2 regions of the Citricoccus sp. SGAir0253 genome follow, and region 1 is predicted to be linked to the other one. Evidence: predicted binding sites of a transcription regulator. Region 1 holds the regulator's gene; the other holds the start of a gene.
The links. Region 1 encodes HspR, which represses chaperone genes until heat shock. Its sites were predicted from a motif close to AAGTTGAGTCNNNNNGACTCAACTT; they were not measured.
Positions count from the first base shown of each region.

Region 2: a site for HspR is predicted at 3,817-3,841, ahead of E7744_RS11630 (Hsp20/alpha crystallin family protein). Genes of this name have one in related genera too.

Region 1 covers NZ_CP039424.1:668,273-677,433, forward strand. The annotation lists gene E7744_RS03020 (MMPL family transporter) at 1-1,636, shown strand, start outside; gene E7744_RS03025 (Dps family protein) at 1,833-2,402, opposite strand; gene dnaK (molecular chaperone DnaK) at 2,759-4,639, shown strand; gene E7744_RS03035 (nucleotide exchange factor GrpE) at 4,770-5,432, shown strand; gene E7744_RS03040 (DnaJ C-terminal domain-containing protein) at 5,477-6,490, shown strand; gene E7744_RS03045 (heat shock protein transcriptional repressor HspR) at 6,487-7,023, shown strand; gene E7744_RS03050 (alpha/beta hydrolase) at 7,005-8,069, shown strand; gene E7744_RS03055 (BCCT family transporter) at 8,181-9,161, opposite strand, start outside.
Region 2 covers NZ_CP039424.1:2,652,168-2,661,328, forward strand. The annotation lists gene glsA (glutaminase A) at 1-1,657, shown strand, start outside; gene E7744_RS11625 (heavy metal translocating P-type ATPase) at 1,672-3,603, opposite strand; gene E7744_RS11630 (Hsp20/alpha crystallin family protein) at 3,926-4,420, shown strand; gene E7744_RS11635 (NADP-dependent isocitrate dehydrogenase) at 4,573-6,807, opposite strand; gene E7744_RS11640 (wax ester/triacylglycerol synthase domain-containing protein) at 6,877-8,250, opposite strand; gene purH (bifunctional phosphoribosylaminoimidazolecarboxamide formyltransferase/IMP cyclohydrolase) at 8,351-9,161, opposite strand, start outside.

The DNA.
Region 1 (9,161 bases):
CCGGCACGCCGCCGGCGCCCTGCGCGCGGCCTGGACGGGGTCCTTCGGGGCCATCACCGCCTCCGCCGCCACCGTGGCGATCGCGCTGCTGTGCCTGCTGGTCTCGGACCTGAACTCCAACAGCTCGCTCGGGCCGATCGCGGCCTCGGGCATCGTCCTGGCGTGGGCGGCCTCCCTGACGTTCCTGCCGGCCGTGCTGGCCCTCACCGGGCGGGCCGCCTTCTGGCCCTCGATCCCGCGGTTCGGCGTGCCGGTGCGGCACCGCCGGCCGTTCGCCCAGCCCCGCGACGCCGCCGGCGAGCCGATCCCCGGCCTGGAGGAGGACCACGGCGTGTGGACCCGCGTCGGCGCCCTCGTGGCGCGCCGGCCCCGCGCCGTGTGGACGGTGACGGCGGCGGTCCTGGTGGCCGGCGCGGTGGGCGTGACCCAGCTCCAGGCCAGCGGCGTGCCGCAGACCGACGTCCTGCTGGGCGACTCGGACGCCAAGGCCGGGCAGGTCGTCCTCGAGGAGCACTTCGCCGCCGGCACCGGCTCCCCGGCCACGGTCATCGCCCCGGCGGACCGGGCGGACGAGGTGCTGCGGGCCGTGGAGGACACCGACGGCGTCGCCTCCGCGTACCTGACGGCCGAGGGCGGTGCGCCGGCCGGGACCCCCGACCCCGAGGCGCTCGCCCGGATGCGCGACGCCGCCGGCGGGCAGGGCCCCGCCGGTCCGCCGGCCGGCACCGGCGAGCCCTCCGGGCAGCCGGCCGGGCCGCCGTCGGGCGCCGGGACCGAGGGCTCCGGCGGCCTCCCGCCGGGGGTGCCCACCCTGCAGCCGCAGGAGATCGACGGCCGCGTCTACCTGCAGGCCACGCTCGCGGACCCGGCCGACTCCGCGGAGGCCGAGCAGACGGTCGTGGCGCTGCGCGAGCGGCTGCACGCGATCGACGGGGACATCCTCGTGGGCGGCACCTCCGCGACCACCCTGGACACCAACACGACGGCCCAGCAGGACCTGCGCACCATCATCCCGCTCGTGCTCCTCGTGGTGCTGGGCATCCTGATGATCCTGCTCCGCTCGCTCGTGGCCCCGGTGCTGCTCGTGCTCGCCACGGTGCTGAGCTTCGGCACCGCCATGGGCGTCTCGGCGCTCGTGTTCGACCAGGTGCTGGGCTTCCCGGGCGCGGACCCCACGGTGCCGCTCTACGGCTTCGTCTTCCTCGTGGCCCTCGGCGTGGACTACACGATCTTCCTCATGACGAGGGCCCGGGAGGAGGCCGGCCGGATCGGCACCCGGGCGGGCGTGCTCAAGGCGCTCACCGTGACCGGCGGGGTCATCACGTCCGCGGGCATCGTCCTGGCGGCCACGTTCGCCGCGCTCGCCGTGATCCCGCTCATGTTCATGGTGCAGCTGGCGTTCATCGTGGCGTTCGGCGTGCTGCTGGACACCTTCCTGGTGCGCTCCCTGCTGGTCCCGGCGCTGACCCACGACATCGGGCCGGCCGTCTGGTGGCCCTCCCGGCTCGCGCGCCGGGCGGAGACCCCCGACGGCGGCACCCCGGCGGGCACCGGTCCGGCCGGCGCGGCCGGTGATGCCGGCGACGCGCCGGCGTCCGACGCAGACGGGCGCGGGCGCCTGGCCGTGGACGCCTGATCTGCGGGCGCCTGGCCGTGGACGCCTGACCCTCGGCACCCGGGCCGCGGGGCCCGGGCCGCGGGGCCCGAGGCCCGGGTTCCGCGCCGGGGCGGGCGGGGCCACGGCGACCGTGCCCGCACGAGCGGGGCCCCGGCATCGGGAGGATGCCGGGGCCCCGCTCGGGCCGTCCGCCCCGCGCGGCGGGGCGTGGCGGTCAGGACTTCTTGCCGGTGCTCTTCCGCGCCGCGCCCTTCTCCGTGGTCTCCCCGGCGGAGCTCAGCTCGCCGGCCTCGTTGGTCAGGAACGCCCGCAGGAACCACTGGAACTGCTCGAGGGCGCCGGTCTGGCCGATGAGGATGTCCTCGGTGACCGGGTCGAGCTTGCCGACCTCCTCGACCGCGTTGCGGTGGTCGCCGATGACCCCGTCGTAGACCTGGTCCAGGGCCGCGATGTGGGCGATGGTGTCCGCCCGGCCGAGGTCGTAGTCGTCCCACGTGCGCTCGGCCACGAGGGCGCCCGGGGTGCCCTTGGGGGAGACACCCAGGGTGGCCATGCGCTCGGCCAGCACGTCCACGGCCGCGCGGACCTCCTCGATCTGCGGGTCCAGCATCTCGTGCACGCCGATGAAGTTCCGGCCCACCACGTTCCAGTGCGCGTGCTTCAGGGTCAGCTGCAGGTCGTTGAGCGCGTGCAGGCGCATCTGCAGGATCTCGCCGACGCGGTGGCCGTCCTCGAGCTCGAGTCCGGGAACCGTGTACCGGGCGGTGGTGTCCTTGGCTGCCATGATGACTCCTTTCCGTGCGGCGCCGGCCGGTCGGGCGGGTGCCGCGGTGGGTTGTCCCTTCACTCAAACATCCTTGTGGGAGGCGTGCAAGGAGCGCCCAGCTGGCACTCAGGAAACGGCCAGGCCCTTCCCGGGTTGCTCGGGGGCGGCCCGGGAATGAATCCCCGCGGGGTGCCGTTGTACCCCTCGGCACAGAGTTGAGCCACGTCCGCTCAAGGCAGATTGACAGGGAACTCCCGGACGTGAAACCTTGAGTCCTGAAGGCTCAGGTGGCTGGATGGCAGGTGATCCGCAGGACCGCCGGCCGCCCGTCCCTGGCCTGGCCAACTCGACATCCGTGAAGGAAAGGAACCCCCATGTCCCGTGCAGTGGGAATCGACCTCGGTACCACCAACTCCGTCGTCTCGGTCCTCGAGGGCGGCGACCCCGTCGTCATCGCCAACGCCGAGGGCTCCCGGACCACCCCGTCCGTCGTCGCCTTCTCCAAGTCCGGCGAGGTCCTGGTCGGCGAGATCGCCAAGCGCCAGGCCGTCAACAACCCCGAGCGCACCATCGCCTCCGTCAAGCGCCACATGGGCACCGACTGGACCACCGAGATGGACGGCAAGAAGTACACCCCGCAGGAGATCTCGGCGCGCACGCTGATGAAGCTCAAGCACGACGCCGAGGACTACCTGGGCGAGAAGGTCACCGACGCGGTCATCACCGTGCCGGCGTACTTCAACGACGCGGAGCGCCAGGCCACCAAGGAGGCCGGCGAGATCGCGGGCCTGAACGTCATGCGCATCATCAACGAGCCCACCGCGGCGGCCCTGGCCTACGGCCTGGAGAAGGGCAAGGAGGACGAGCTCATCCTGGTCTTCGACCTCGGCGGCGGCACCTTCGACGTGTCCCTGCTCGAGGTGGGCAAGGACGAGGACGACTTCTCCACCATCCAGGTGCGCGCCACCGCGGGCGACAACCGCCTCGGCGGCGACGACTGGGACCAGCGGATCGTCGACTGGCTCCTGCAGCAGGCCAAGTCCAAGGGTGCCGACCTGTCCAAGGACAAGATCGCCCTGCAGCGCCTGAAGGAGGCCGCCGAGCAGGCCAAGAAGGAGCTGTCCTCGGCCTCGTCCACGAACATCTCGCTGCAGTACCTCTCCGTGACCCCGGAGGGCCCGGTGCACCTGGACGAGCACCTGTCCCGCGCCAAGTTCCAGGACATGACCTCCGACCTGCTGGAGCGCACCCGCAAGCCGTTCCAGGACGTCATCAAGGAGGCCGGCGTCTCCGTCAAGGACATCGCCCACGTCATCCTCGTCGGCGGCTCCACCCGCATGCCGGCCGTGGCCGAGCTCGTCACGGAGCTGACCGCCGGCCAGGAGCCCAACAAGGGCGTGAACCCGGACGAGGTCGTCGCCGTGGGCGCCGCCCTGCAGGCGGGCGTGCTCAAGGGCGAGCGCAAGGACGTGCTGCTGATCGACGTCACCCCGCTCTCGCTGGGCATCGAGACCAAGGGCGGCGTGATGACCAAGCTCATCGAGCGCAACACGGCCATCCCGACCAAGCGCTCGGAGACGTTCACCACGGCCGAGGACAACCAGCCGTCCGTGTCCATCCAGGTGTTCCAGGGCGAGCGCGAGTTCACCCGGGACAACAAGCCGCTGGGCACCTTCGAGCTGACGGGCATCGCCCCGGCCCCGCGCGGCGTGCCGCAGATCGAGGTCACCTTCGACATCGACGCCAACGGCATCGTCCACGTCTCCGCCAAGGACAAGGGCACCGGCACCGAGCAGTCCATGACCATCACGGGCGGCACCTCGCTGTCCGACGAGGACATCGACCGCATGGTGAAGGACGCCGAGGCCCACGCGGCCGAGGACAAGGAGCGCCGCGAGGCCGCCGAGCGCCGCAACCAGGCCGAGCAGACCGCGTACTCCGTGGACAAGCTGCTCAAGGACAACGGGGACAAGCTGCCGGAGGACGTCAAGACCGAGGTCCAGGCCGACGTCGACGCCCTCAAGGCGGCCCTGGATAAGCAGGGCAACGACGACGAGGTCAAGGCCGCGTTCGAGAAGCTGCAGTCCTCCCAGACCCGGATCGGTGAGGCCCTGTACGCCTCCCAGGGCGCCGAGGCCGGCGCCGCCGCCGGGGCCGGGACCGACGGCGGCTCCTCCGCCGGCGGCGCGGGCGACGAGGACATCGTCGACGCCGAGGTCGTGGACGAGGACGAGCCCAAGGGCGAGTCCAAGTAGTCCCCGCGTCCCAGCACCCCTGACACACCCCGGCCCGCCCCAGCGGCGGGCCACCGGACCCGGGCCGGCCGCCCTCGCCCCACGGCGTGGACGGCCGGCCCGGGGGCACCGGAGGAAAGGACCCCAGACCATGCCCCACCACGGACACGACGAAGAGCACGACCAGCACGAGGAGCCGGTGAGCTTCCAGGACAAGCGCCGCATCGACCCCGAGACCGGCCGGGTCCGCCAGCCGCAGGACGTCCCGGCGGAGGACGGCGACGCGCTGTCCCAGGCCGAGAGGATCCTCAACGACGCCGCCGGCGCGGACGCCGCGGACGAGGGCATCACCGGTGCCCAGGAACCGGACGTCGCGGGGGTCTCCGCCCGCGAGGAGGAGCTCCGCGCCGACCTGCAGCGGCTGCAGGCAGAGTTCGTGAACTACAAGCGCCGCGTGGAGCGGGACCGGAACGTGGCCAAGGACGCGGCCATCGTCTCGGTCATCAGCGCCCTGCTGCCGGTCCTCGACGACCTGGACGCCGCGCGCGCCGCCGGCGACCTCGCCGAGGGGCCGTTCGCCGCGATCGCCACGAAGTTCGACGGGGTGCTCGCGGGCTTCGGCCTGGAGCGCCAGGACCAGGAGGCCCTGGGCGGCGAGCCGTTCGACCCGTCCCAGCACGAGGCGGTCATCCGCCAGCCCAGCGCCGAGGTCCCGGAGGAGCACATCGTCCAGGTCTTCCGCAACGGCTACGTCCGTGAGGGCCGGGTGCTGCGGGCGGCCCAGGTGATGGTCTCCGCCGGCGCCGAGGGCTAGTCCCCGCCCCGCCAGGGAACCGACCAGACGCGAAAGGAGGCACCATGGCCTCACAGGATTGGGTGGACAAGGACTTCTACGCCACCCTCGGTGTCTCCAAGGACGCCTCGGAGGCCGACATCAAGAAGGCCTACCGGAAGCTCGCCCGCAAGTTCCACCCGGACCAGAACCCGGGGGACGCCGCGGCCGAGAAGCGGTTCAAGGAGATCACCGAGGCCAATGCCGTGCTCTCGGACCCCGAGGAGCGCCAGCAGTACGACGCCATCCGGGCCATGGGCTCCGGCGCGCGGTTCAGCGCGCCGGGGGCCGGGGCCGGCGCCGGTGCCGCCGGCGGGGGCTTCGAGGACCTCTTCGGCGGCCTGTTCACCGGCGGGGGCGGGCGCAGCCGCTCCTACTCCACGAGCGGTGACATCCCGCCGGAGTTCGCCGACCTGTTCGGCGGCTTCGGCGGCGGGGGCGGGTTCTCCGGCGCCCCGGGCGGCGGCCGCGGCGGCTTCGGCGGCTACGGCACCCCCACCAAGGGCGCGGACCGCACCGCCACCACCACGATCTCCTTCGCCGGGGCGATGCGCGGCACCACCATCTCGCTGCGCGAGCCGGACGGGGACGTCATCGACGTGCGCATCCCGGCCGGCATCCGGGACGGCCAGAAGGTGCGCGCCCGCGGCAAGGGCGCGCCCGGCTCGGCCGGCCCCGGGGACCTCATGGTCACGGTGAAGGTGCGCGAGCACCCGTTCTTCCACCGCGAGGGGGACAACCTGCGCATCCAGGTGCCCGTCACGTTCGACGAGGCGGCCCTGGGCGCCACCATCCAGGTCCCCACGCTGGACGGCCCGGTCAAGGTGCGCGTGCCGGCCGGGTCCTCCTCGGGCCGCGTGCTGCGGGTCAAGGGCCGCGGGGTGAAGACCGCCAGGGCCGCCGGCGACCTGCTCGTGGAGCTGCAGGTCGCCGTGCCGGGCTCCCTGTCCGACGAGGCGCGCGCCGCGGTCGAGGCCTACGCCGCGGCGGCCGCCGGCCACGACCCGCGCGCGCAGCTGGCGGAGAAGGCACGGCTGTGACCACGTCCTGGGAGGAGCCCGTCTACGTCATCTCGGTCGCGGCCGAGCTGGCGGACATGCACCCGCAGACCCTGCGCCAGTACGACCGGCTCGGCCTGGTGGTGCCGCAGCGCCAGGGCGGCCGGCAGCGCCGCTACTCCCGCCAGGACGTGCACCGGCTGCGCACCATCCAGCAGCTCTCCCGCGAGGGCGTGTCCCTCGAGGGCATCCGCCGGATCGTGCAGCTGGAGGGGGAGGTCGAGCAGCTGCAGCGGACCGTGGCCGAGCTGGCCGGGCAGATCCAGGCCTTCCAGGCCTTCGCCCGCTATCCGCGGGTGTTCGCCGCCGGGGCGCAGGGGGACGTCACCACCACGTTCGACGCCGGCCCGGACGCCGAGCACCCCGGCCAGCCCGGGACCCGGCGCGCCGGCCGGCCGGGGCGGCGCGCCCCGCGCCCGCTGCGGCCCGCCGCCGCCATCACCGCGGGGCCGACGACGTCGGCCCTGCCCGCCAGGCCCGCCCCCGGGGTGCTGGTGTGGAAGCCGAAGCGCTGACCCCGGGCCAGGCCGCCCGGCGGGACGTCTGGGACCCCGCCGAGCGGCGGGCCACGCGCGAGCGGCTCCGGGCGGACATGCGCCGCCGGCACCTTCTGGGCCCGCGGCAGCGCTCGGCGCTGGACGGGCTCGTCCACGCCCTCAAGCCCCGGTCGATGGACCCCTCGTTCCCGGCCCGGGTCCTGCTGGCCTACGACCTCGGCAGCGCCCGGCGCCCGGCGGCCGCGGTGGTCGCGGTGGGGGAGCCCGCCACGGCCACGCACATGACGTGGCAGGTCTCCGGGATGGGCGTGTTCGTGCACACCGCGATGTGGGGCAGCGTGCGCGAGGCGGGCCAGCTGTGGGCCGCCCAGCGCGCGGCGGGGGCGGCGGACCCGTGCGTGGTGTCCTGGCTCGGCTACCACCCGCCCGGTCCCTGGGGCGCGCTGGCCGGCCGGCACGCCCTGCGCGGCGGGGCCCGGCTCGCGCTGCACCTGGCCGGGTGGTTCGAGTACCGCGAGCGGCTGGCCGCGGGCCGCGGCGCCGCCCTGGGCGCCCGACCGGGTGCTGGACGTGGCGATGGACCGGGTGCCGCGCCGGCGCCGGTCCCCGCGGCGGGGGCCGCCCTGCCGGTCCACACGGCCGTGGAGGCCCATTCCTACGGCACCCTCGTGGCCGCCCGGGCCCTGCAGATCCTGCAGCGCCGCACCCCACCGCGCTCCGTGGACGCCCTCGTGGTGTCCGGGGCGGTGGGACTGCCGCGCGACCTGGCCGGCCACCCCGAGCTGCTGGGGCTGACCGCGGACCAGGTCTACTTCGCCCTGACCCGGTCCGACTACCTGTCCTGGCTGGGCACCCGCCTCTCGGGACGCCGGCCGTGGCGGAAGGCCACCCGGCTGAAGATCGCGGCGGACGAGGCGCTCGACCTGGCCGCGGCCGTCGGGCACAACACCTCGCGGTTCCGCCCGGACGCCGGGTTCCTCCACCGCGGGCGCGGCTACCGGGACGTGGGCACCGCCTCGCTGTACCGGATCGCCCGGGCCACCGCCGGCCTCGCCGTGGACTGAGCCCGGCCAGACCCCCGGCGGCCCCGGCCGCCGAGGGCGCAGCGGACCGCCGGGCCCGGACCGTCCGGCCCGGCCCCGTGCGCCCGGTCCCGCCGGCTCAGCCCCGCGGGCTCAGCCCCGCCGGGCCGGGCCGTCCGCAGGGGCCCGACCGGCCCCGTCGGCGTCGTCCCCGGGGACGGGATCCCCGGCGGTCCAGCCATCGGCGTAGGTGCCGGTCCCGTAGTCGTAGTCCACGGGCTGGCCCTCCTCGTCCGTGCGCTGGTACCACTCCGTGACCTCATCGGCCGTGGAGTCGAAGTCGGCCCCGGCCCCGCGGCCCTCGGGGGCGCGGCGGACGGAGAGCTCGAAGTCGTCGCCGTGGTCCTCGATGCCCCGGCGGACCGCGTTGGACAGGGCGGTGGCCGCGTAGTCCCGGCGGATGGCGGCCGGGTCCGTGGACAGGTCCCGCAGGAACGCCACGATCATCAGCAGCAGCACCACCGAGAACGGCAGGGCGATGAGGATGGTCAGGTTCTGGAGGCCGGACAGGGCGGACTCCCCGCCGGTCAGCAGCATGACCACGGCGATGCCCATCATGCACAGGCCCCAGAAGACCACGACCCAGGACTTCGGGGCCGGGTCACCCCGGGAGGACAGCGTGCCCATGACCACCGAGGCGGAGTCGGCCGAGGTGATGAAGAAGATGGACAGCACCACCATGATGACGATCGGCGTGAAGCCGGCCCAGGGCAACTGGCCGAACAGGGCGAACAGCAGGGACTCGGGGGAGGCCTCGCCGTCGATGCCCGGTGCCCCGTTGCGGTTCATCCAGATCGCGGCCCCCCCGAAGACGGTGAAGGCGAAGACCAGGATGGCCGTGGGGACCCCGATCACCACGAGCACGAACTCGCGCAGGGTGCGGCCGCGGGAGACCCGGGCGATGAAGACGCCGACGAACGGGGTCCACGCGATCCACCAGGCCCAGTAGAAGGCGGTCCACAGGGACTGGAACTCCACGGTCTCCGCGCCCCAGGAGAGGGACTTGCCCATCATGGCGAAGAACTGGTCGAGATACTGCATCACCCCGGAGGGGAGCAGGTTCAGCATGAACAG
Region 2 (9,161 bases), 1.3 Mb from region 1:
GAGGGTGCAGGAGAAGATCGACGTGGAGCCCTCGGGCGATCCGTTCAACGAGATCTCGCTGCAGGCCGGCACCGGGCGCCCGGACAACCCGATGATCAACGCCGGGGCGATCGCCACGACCTCCCTCATCAAGGGGCGCGGGGGCCGCGACCGGATGGGCCGGATCCTCAATACGTTCTCCGAGGCCGCCGGCCGGGAGCTGAAGGTCTCCGAGGGGGTGTTCCGCTCCGAGGACCGCACCGGGCACCGCAACCGGGCGCTGTCCTGGCTGCTGCGCTCCTTCGGGATCATCGAGTCCGATCCCGAGCCCGTGGTGCAGGACTACTTCCGGCAGTGCTCGGTGCTCGTGACCGTGCGGGACCTGTCCGTCATGGCGGCCACCCTGGCCAACCAGGGCGTCAACCCGGTGACCGGCGAGCGCGTGTTCGCCCCGCGCACGGTGCGCTGGGTGCTGTCCGTGCTGTCCACGTGCGGGATGTACGACGACGCCGGCACGTGGGCGATCGAGGTCGGCCTGCCCAGCAAGTCCGGCGTGGGCGGCGGGCTGCTCGTGGTGGTGCCCGGCCAGCTGGGCATCGGCGTGTTCTCCCCGTCGCTGGACGCGCACGGCACCTCCGTGCGCGGGGCCGCCACCGTCAAGCGCCTGGCCACGGACCTGGGCCTGCACTACGGCGACGCCCCGCCCGTGGGCCGCTCCGTCATCCGCGCCTCCTACGACCTGTCCGAGGCCCCCTCCGGGGTGCCCCGCAGCACCGAGGCCCTGCAGGTGATCGAGGCCCACGGCGCCGAGTGCCGCATCGTGGAGATCGGCGGGGACATCGGCTTCTCGGAGGCCGAGACGCTGGCCCGGCTCACCACCGAGCTGCCGGAGTCGGTCCGCACCCTCATGGTGGACGTGTCCAAGGTGGACGACTTCGGCCGCGCGGCCGTGCGCATCCTCAACCAGGTGGTCCGCCTGTTCATCGCGGACGGCCGGGACCTGCTCCTCGTCGACGACGACCGGCGGCTCACCGAGACGATGGTCGAGTCCGCCGAGGGCTCCCCGTACGGGGCCCTGCCCAACCCCTTCGAGGCCGAGGGGGACCGGGAGGCGCGCGCCCGGGACGGGGCCGACGACGCGCCCGCCTTCCGGCTGTTCCTGTCCCGGTCCCTCGCGGTGGAGTGGGTGGAGCAGCGGCTGCTGAACCGGCACGCCCCCGGGCTGCTCCCGGTCGGGCGGCAGGACCCGGCCCGGTCGCCCCTGCTGGAGCTGTTCACGGCGGCGGACGCGCGGACCCTGGCCGACTTCATGGAGACGCGCGACTACCGGCCCGGGCAGGTCATCCGCCGGGCCGGGCAGCCCTTCGGGGGGATCTACTTCATCACCTCGGGCCAGGTGGAGCTCACCGCCCAGGGCTCCGGCGGGCGCCGCTACCGGCAGGTGTTCCTCTCCCCCGGGATGATCTTCGGCGAGATCGCGCTGGGCCAGGCCGGGCGGCAGGTCACCACCGTGCGCGCCGTGGGCCCGGTCACCACGCAGGTGCTCACCGCCCAGGTGATCTCGGCCCTGGAGGAGTCCGACCCCCGGCTGGCCATCAAGCTGTGGTCCGCGCTCGCCCGGGACGCCTACACGACCGTGGAGCAGATGATCCGGGAGACCGGCGCGCGCAGCGACTGACCGGCGGCCGGGCCTCAGCCGGCCCGGGCGTCCGCCGGCTCGGCGGCGGTGCGGTCCACCAGGACGCCGGCGTCGACGCCCTCGTGGCGGCCGGGCCGCATGGCCCGCAGCGAGTTCAGGATCGCCACGGCGTCCACGAGCTCCTGGGACAGCGCGCCGGCGACGGCCGGGATGAGGCCGAACGCGGCGACCACCATGAGCACCAGGGACAGGGCGATGCCCGTCCAGATCGACTCGCGGGCCACCCGCAGGGTCCGCCGGCCCACCGCGACGGCGACCGCCACCCGGGAGACGTCGTCCCGGATGACCACGACGTCGGCCGTCTCGGAGGCGGCGGTCGACCCGCGCGCGCCCATGGCGACCCCGACGTCGGCGACCGCCAGCACCGGGGCGTCGTTGACGCCGTCGCCCACCATCATGACCGGACCGGGGGCGGCCTGCCGCACGATCCGGACCTTGTCCTCGGGCAGCAGCTCGGCGTGCACCTCGGTGATCCCGGCCTGGTCGGCCACGTACCGGGCCGTGGCCTCGGCGTCCCCGGTGAGCATCATCCGGCTGTGCACGCCCAGCCGGTCCAGCGCGGCCAGCGTGGCCGGGGCGTTGGCGCGCAGCCGGTCGGAGAGGATGAGCGTGCCCGCGAAGACGCCGTCCACCCCCACGTAGACGGCGGACTCGCCCGGCCGCAGCTCGGCCGGGACCAGGCCCGGGGCGTGCCGGCGCACGTAGGCGGGCTTGCCCACGATGACCCGCCGGCCCCCGAGCAGGGCCGTGACCCCGTGCGTGGCGACCTCGCCGGCCTCCGTGGCGGTGAGCAGCCCGAGCCCGCCGTCCTCCGCGGCGGCACGGATCGAGTCGGCGAGCACGTGCACGGAGTACTGCTCGGCGGAGCCGGCCAGCCGGAGCAGCTCCCGGGCGGTGAGGACCTCCCCGCCCGCCGGGGTGCGGGCCGGGCGCACGTCCAGCAGCTCGGGGCGGCCGTAGGTCAGGGTCCCCGTCTTGTCGAAGGCCACCGTGCGGGCGGAGCCGAGGGCCTCGATGGTGCCGCCGGACTTGACGATCACGCCGTTGCGCGCGGCCCGTGACATGCCGCCGAGGAACGCGACGGGGGCCGCGATGAGCAGGGGGCACGGGGTGGCGACCACGAGGACCTCGGCGAAGCGGACGGGGTCCCCGGAGGCCCACCACGCGATGCCGCCGATGAGGTAGGCCACCACCGTGAACGGCACGGCGTACCGGTCCGCCAGCCGCACGAGCGGGGCGCGCGAGCCGGCGGCCTCCTGGACGAGCGCCAGGATCCGGGCGTACTGGGAGTCCGCCGGGCGCGCGGTGGCCTCCAGGACCACGGCCTGCTGGCCGTTGAGCGCCCCGGAGAGGACCTCGTCCCCGCTGCGGCGGAGCACGGGCAGGGACTCCCCGGTGAGCGAGGACTCGTCGAACTCCGCCTCGACCACCCGCCCGTCGGGGCCGGGGGCCAGCAGCCCGTCCACCGGGACGACCTCGGCGGGGCGCACGAGCAGGCGGTCGCCGACCTCGACGGCCTCGAGGGGGACGTCCTCCGCGGCGCCGTCCGGCAGCAGCCGGTGGGCAGCCTGCGGGGCCCGCTCCAGCAGGGCGGAGAGGTTCTTCCGGGCCCGGCCGGCGGCGAAGTCCTCGAGCGCCTCGCCCCCGGTGATCATCAGGCACACCACGAGCGCGGCGATGTACTCCCCGACCAGGAGGGTGGCCGCGATGGCGGTGACGGCCAGGACGTCCACGCCCCAGTGCCCGCGCAGCAGGTCCCGCACCATGCCCACGGAGACCCAGAGCCCGACGGCGGCCCCGAAGGCCGTCGCGACCCAGCGTGCGGGCCCGGACTGGCCCGAGGACTCGAGCGCGAGCACCACGGCCAGCGCGAGCAGCGTGAGCGAGACCCACGGGTAGGACCGGATGGCTCCCCACGTCTTCATGGCCCTCCTCGGCTCCCCCGGCGCCGTCGACGGCGTCCCTCGGCCCCATTCTCCTCGCGGGAGGGGGGTGGTTCCAGCACGCCGAGGCCACCCCGTCCCGGGGCGGCGGATCCTTGCCCCCGCCGGGGCGCCACGGCACGCTGGCGGTGGGCGCCGGACCGGGGCGGGACCGGGGACTCGGCGTCAGAAGCTGGGAGTTTCCTGAGATTCACAGACTTGAGTGAATAGCACTCAGGTCTCTCGTGTTGTACTGGGTGCACGGTCCGGAGACGGGCCGTCCACCTACCTTGTCCGCCCGTGAGCAACGAACCAGGAGAGCATGATGGCCACTCGAATCGATCCCTTCCGCGAACTCGACCGCCTGGCCGGGCAGCTGCTGACCAGCGGCCGGGGCCTGCGCCAGATGGCGATGGACCTCTACAAGGACGGCGACACCTACGTCGTGGAGGCCGACCTGCCCGGCGTCGATCCCTCGTCCGTGGACGTGGACGTGGACGGGCAGCTGCTGACCATCCGCGCGGAGCGCAAGCCCGTGGTCAACGACCGCGAGGGCGTCCAGTGGATCACCCGTGAGCGCGAGTACGGCAGCTACGTCCGCCAACTGAACCTCGGCCAGGACGTGGACCTGGACAACATCGCGGCCACCTACGACCACGGCGTCCTGAAGGTGTCCATCCCGATGTCCCCGAAGGCCCACCCGCGCAAGATCAAGGTCGCCACCGGCAACGGCAGCGAGTCCATCCGGGCGAGGCACTCCGAGGACACCGTCCAGGGCCAGGTCGAGCAGGGCGGCCCGCAGGTCGACCCGAACGGCTGACCCCTCCCTGCCCGAGCGTCGTCCCGGCGCCGGGACGACGAATGCCCCGTGGGGCCCGGGTCCGGGCCCCACGGGGCATCCTCTGGGGTGTCCGGCCCAGCGGCCGGCCGCCCGTGCGCCGGTCCCCGCACGCTGCGGGGACCGGCCGCGCATCACACGGCCAGCCGGTCCACGATCTCCTGGACGATGCCGTTCAGCGTGGCCGAGGGGCGCATGGCCTCGGACACCTTCTCGCGGGACGGGCTGTAGTAGCCCTCGATGTCCACCGGCGCGCCCTGGACCGAGTTCAGCTCCTCCATGATGCGCTGCTCGTTCTCGGCGAGCTTCGCGGCGATGTCCCGGAAGCTGGCCGCGAGGTCCGCGTCCTCGGACTGGCGGGCGAGCTCCTGGGCCCAGTACAGCGCCAGGTAGAAGTGCGAGCCGCGGTTGTCGATCTCCCCGACCTTGCGCGAGGGATTGCGGCCCTCCTCCAGGAACGTTCCGGTGGCGCGGTCCAGGGTGTCGGCCAGGACCTGGGCGCGGGCGTTGCCGTTGGCCACGGCCTCGTGCTCGAAGGACACGGCCAGCGCGAGGAACTCGCCCAGGGAGTCCCAGCGCAGGTGGTTCTCGGCGAGGAACTGCTGGACGTGCTTCGGGGCGGAGCCGCCGGCGCCGGTCTCGAACAGCCCACCGCCGTTGATCAGCGGCACGATCGAGAGCATCTTGGCGGAGGTGCCCAGCTCGAGGATCGGGAACAGGTCGGTCAGGTAGTCGCGCAGGACGTTGCCGGTCACGGAGATGGTGTCCTGGCCGCGGCGCAGGCGGTCGATGGTGAAGTGCGTGGCCTCCGGGGGGGCCATGATCTCGATCTGCAGCCCCACGGTGTCGTGCTCCGTGAGGTACTGCCGGACCTTGGCGATGAGGTTCGCGTCGTGGGCGCGGTTCTCGTCCAGCCAGAACACGGCCGGGGTCTGGGAGGCGCGGGCACGGGTGACGGCCAGCTTGACCCAGTCGCGCACCGGCACGTCCTTGGTCTGGCAGGCGCGCCAGATGTCACCGGCCTCGACCCGGTGCTCGATCAGCACGGCGCCCGAGCCGTCCACCACCTGGACGGTGCCGGCCTCCTCGAGGATGAAGGTCTTGTCGTGCGAGCCGTACTCCTCGGCCTTCTGGGCCATCAGGCCCACGTTCGGCACGGTCCCCATGGTGGTCGGGTCGTAGGCGCCGTTGGCCTTGCAGTCGTCGATGACCACCTGGTAGATGCCCGCGTAGGAGGGGTCCGGCAGCACCGCGAGGGTGTCCTGCTCCTGGCCGTCCTTGTTCCACATGTGCCCGGAGGAGCGGATCATCGCCGGCATGGAGGCGTCCACGATCACGTCCGAGGGCACGTGCAGGTTGGTGATGCCCTTGTCCGAGTTGACCATGGCCAGGTCCGGGCCGTTGGCGTAGCCGGCCTCGATCTCGGCGCGCACGCCCTCGGCCACCTGCGGGTCCAGGGCGTCCAGTCCGGAGAGGATGGCAGCGAGCCCGTCATTGGCGCTCAGTCCGGCGGCGGCGAGCTCGGCGCCGTACTTCTCGAACACGCTCGGGAAGTAGGCCTTCACCACGTGGCCGAAGATCACCGGGTCGGAGACCTTCATCATGGTGGCCTTCAGGTGGGTGGAGAACAGCACGCCCTCCTCCTTGGCGCGCTTGACCTGCGCGGCCAGGAACTCGTCCAGGGCCTTGGCGGACATGAAGGTGCCGTCCACGATCTCCCCGGCCAGCACCGGGAAGTCGTCCTTGAGCACGGTGGTCTCGCCGGAGCCGTCCACGAACTGGATGCGGATGGTCCCGTCCTCGGGGATCACCACGGACTTCTCGTTGTGGAAGAAGGCGTCGCGCTTCATGTAGGCGACCGTGGTCTTGGAGTCGGCCGACCAGGCGCCCATGGAGTGGGGGTGCTTGCGCGCGAAGTTCTTCACGGACTGGGGCGCGCGGCGGTCGGAGTTGCCCTCGCGCAGCACGGGGTTCACGGCCGAGCCCTTGACCTTGTCGTAGCGGGCGCGGGCGTCCTTCTGCTCCGGGGTGGCCGCCTCGTCCGGGTAGTCCGGCAGGGCGTAGCCGTCGGCCTGCAGCTCGGCGATCGCGGCCTTGAGCTGCGGCACGGAGGCGGAGATGTTCGGCAGCTTGATGACGTTGGCGTCGTCGGTCTTGACCAGCTCACCCAGCTCGGCGAGGGCGTCCTCCACGCGCTGGTCCTCGGGCAGCACGTCGTTGAACGCGGCCAGGATGCGCCCGGCCAGCGAGATGTCGCGCGTCTCCATCTCCACGCCGGCGGTGGAGGCGAAGGCCTGGACCAGCGGGAGCAACGAACCGGTGGCCAGCATGGGGGCCTCGTCGGTGAAGGTGTAGATGATCTTCGACATGAAGCGTGGTCTCCTCCGGGGCGCGCGGATGGGCGCAGCCCACTGTCGTACTGATGGGTCAATCCGGCCCTAATCTACCGGACCGGCCCCCGGCGACCGTCCCGGTGACCCCGTCCCGGCGGGGCCCGCCCCCGTCCCGTCCCAGCGCGCCAGCTCGCCCGCCATGGCGCGGACCACGGCATCGACGGGGACGTGGTCCGCGTCGGCGTGGACGCTGCAGGACAGCCGGCCGGCATAGGACAGCGCCCCCACCGCGACCCGCACGTTGCCGGACAGCGCCGGCACGGGCCACAACCGGGTCACGGGGGCACCGGCCAGCCGCAGCGCCCGGGACGGGCCGGGGACGTTGGTCACGAAGCCGGCCACCAGGCGCTGGCGCCGGGCCAGGCGGTCCATGACGCGGGCTCCCAGCGGCCCGCGCATGAATTCCAGGGTCCCCTGCTCCCGGGCCGCCGCCTTCGCCACCCGGGTCTGCGCGGCGACCAGGCCCAGCCGCCGCGCCGGCTCCATCCGCCCCAGCGGCAGCCGGACGAGCATGACCCCCACCTGGTTGCGCGCGGGTCCGTGGCGGTGCAGCGCCACGGGAACGGACACCGGCAACCGGTCCGGGATCCGCTCCCCGGCCTCGGCCAGCGCCGCGCGGAGCCCGACCGCGACGGCGGACAGCAGGACGTCGTTCACGGTCGCGCCGGCCGCGCGGGCGGCGGCCAGGAGTCCGGCGAGGTCGGCCTCGAGGAACGCGACGGCCGGCCGGGGGCCCCGCGCCCCGAGGAGCAGGGTGGGGCCCACCCCGCGGGCGGCCAGGGTCCGTCCCGTGCGGACGAGGCCGCGCAGGCACCTCGCGAGGGCCCGTCCCGGGCGGCGACGCGGCGCTGCCCCGGCCACCGGGCCCGGCCCCGGACCGCCGCGCCCCATGGTGCGCTCCACCGGAGAACCGGCCGCCGGCGGCGCGTCCGCCGGGGGCTGCGGGGGGTCGAACAATCGGTGCGCGATCGCCACGGCGCCCATCCCGTCGGCCACCGCATGGTGGATGCGCAGCACGGCCGCCGCGCGCCCCGCCGCCACGCCGGCGACCAGGAGGACCTCCCACGGGGGCCGGTCCCGCACGAGGGGCGTGGCCATGAGGTCCCCGCACAGCGCCTCCAGGCCCGCCCGTCCGTGGACCGGCGCCAGCAGCCGGACATGGTGCTCGAGGTCGGGGTCGACCGGCCGCCAGTGGTGGTGACGCCCGGTGCGCACGAGGGCGCGGCCCAGTTCGGGGATCCCGGCCACCCGCTCCGCGAGGACGGCGCGGACCGCCGCCGGGTCCGGGGTGCCGTCGCCGCGAACGGCCCCGCCGGGGCCCAGCTCGACGGCCACGAGGAAGACGTTGACCTGTCCGGGGTGGTCGAGGACGAGGTTCGCCTCGTCGGCCGGGGCCAGGCGGGCGTCGGTGGCGCGCATGGCCACACGCTAACGGGGCACGCCCGCCGCGTCGCCGTCCGGCGGACGGCGACGCGGGACCGGCGGCCGGGCCGGCAACGGCCCCACCGCGGGGGAGGGCTCAGCCGTGGAAGAAGTGCCGCGCCCCCGTGAGGTACATCGTGATCCCGGCGGCCTCGGCCGCGGCCACGACCTCCTCGTCGCGGATCGAGCCGCCCGGCTGCACGACCGCGCGGACGCCGGCGTCGATGAGGATCTGCAGGCCGTCCGCGAACGGGAAGAACGCGTCCGAGGCGGCCACGGCCCCGCGGGCGCGCTCCGGCGCCCCGGTGCCGGAGACGTTCTCCGCCCCGCCCGCCGTCGTGATCTCCGCCCCGCCGGCGCCGACCTCCTGCGCCCCGGTGGAGGCGGCGCCGAGGGTGTTGGCGCGCTCGACCGCCAGGCGGCACGAGTCCAGGCGGTTGACCTGGCCCATCCCGACGCCCACGGTCGCCCCGCCGGAGGCCAGCAGGACGGCGTTGGACTTGGCGGCGCGCACGGCCCGCCACGCGAAGGCGAGGTCGGCCAGGGTGGCCTCGTCCGCGGCCGGGCCGGCGGCGAGGGTCCACGTGGCCGGGTCGTCGCCGGCGGCGTCGAGGGCGTCCCGGGACTGCAGCAGCATGCCGCCGGAGACCTGCTTGTACTCCACGGCGTCGCGCGCGTAGCCCTCCGGCAGGCGCAGCAGGCGCAGGTTCTTCTTCGCGGACAGGATCTCCACGGCCTCGGCGGAGAACGAGGGGGCGATGACCACCTCGGTGAAGATGTCCTTGACGGTGGCGGCCATGCCGGCGCTCACCTCGCGGTTGGCGGCGATGACCCCGCCGAACGCGGAGACCGGGTCGCACGCGTGGGCCTTGCGGTGCGCCTCGGCGATCGGGTCGTTCCCCTCGCCG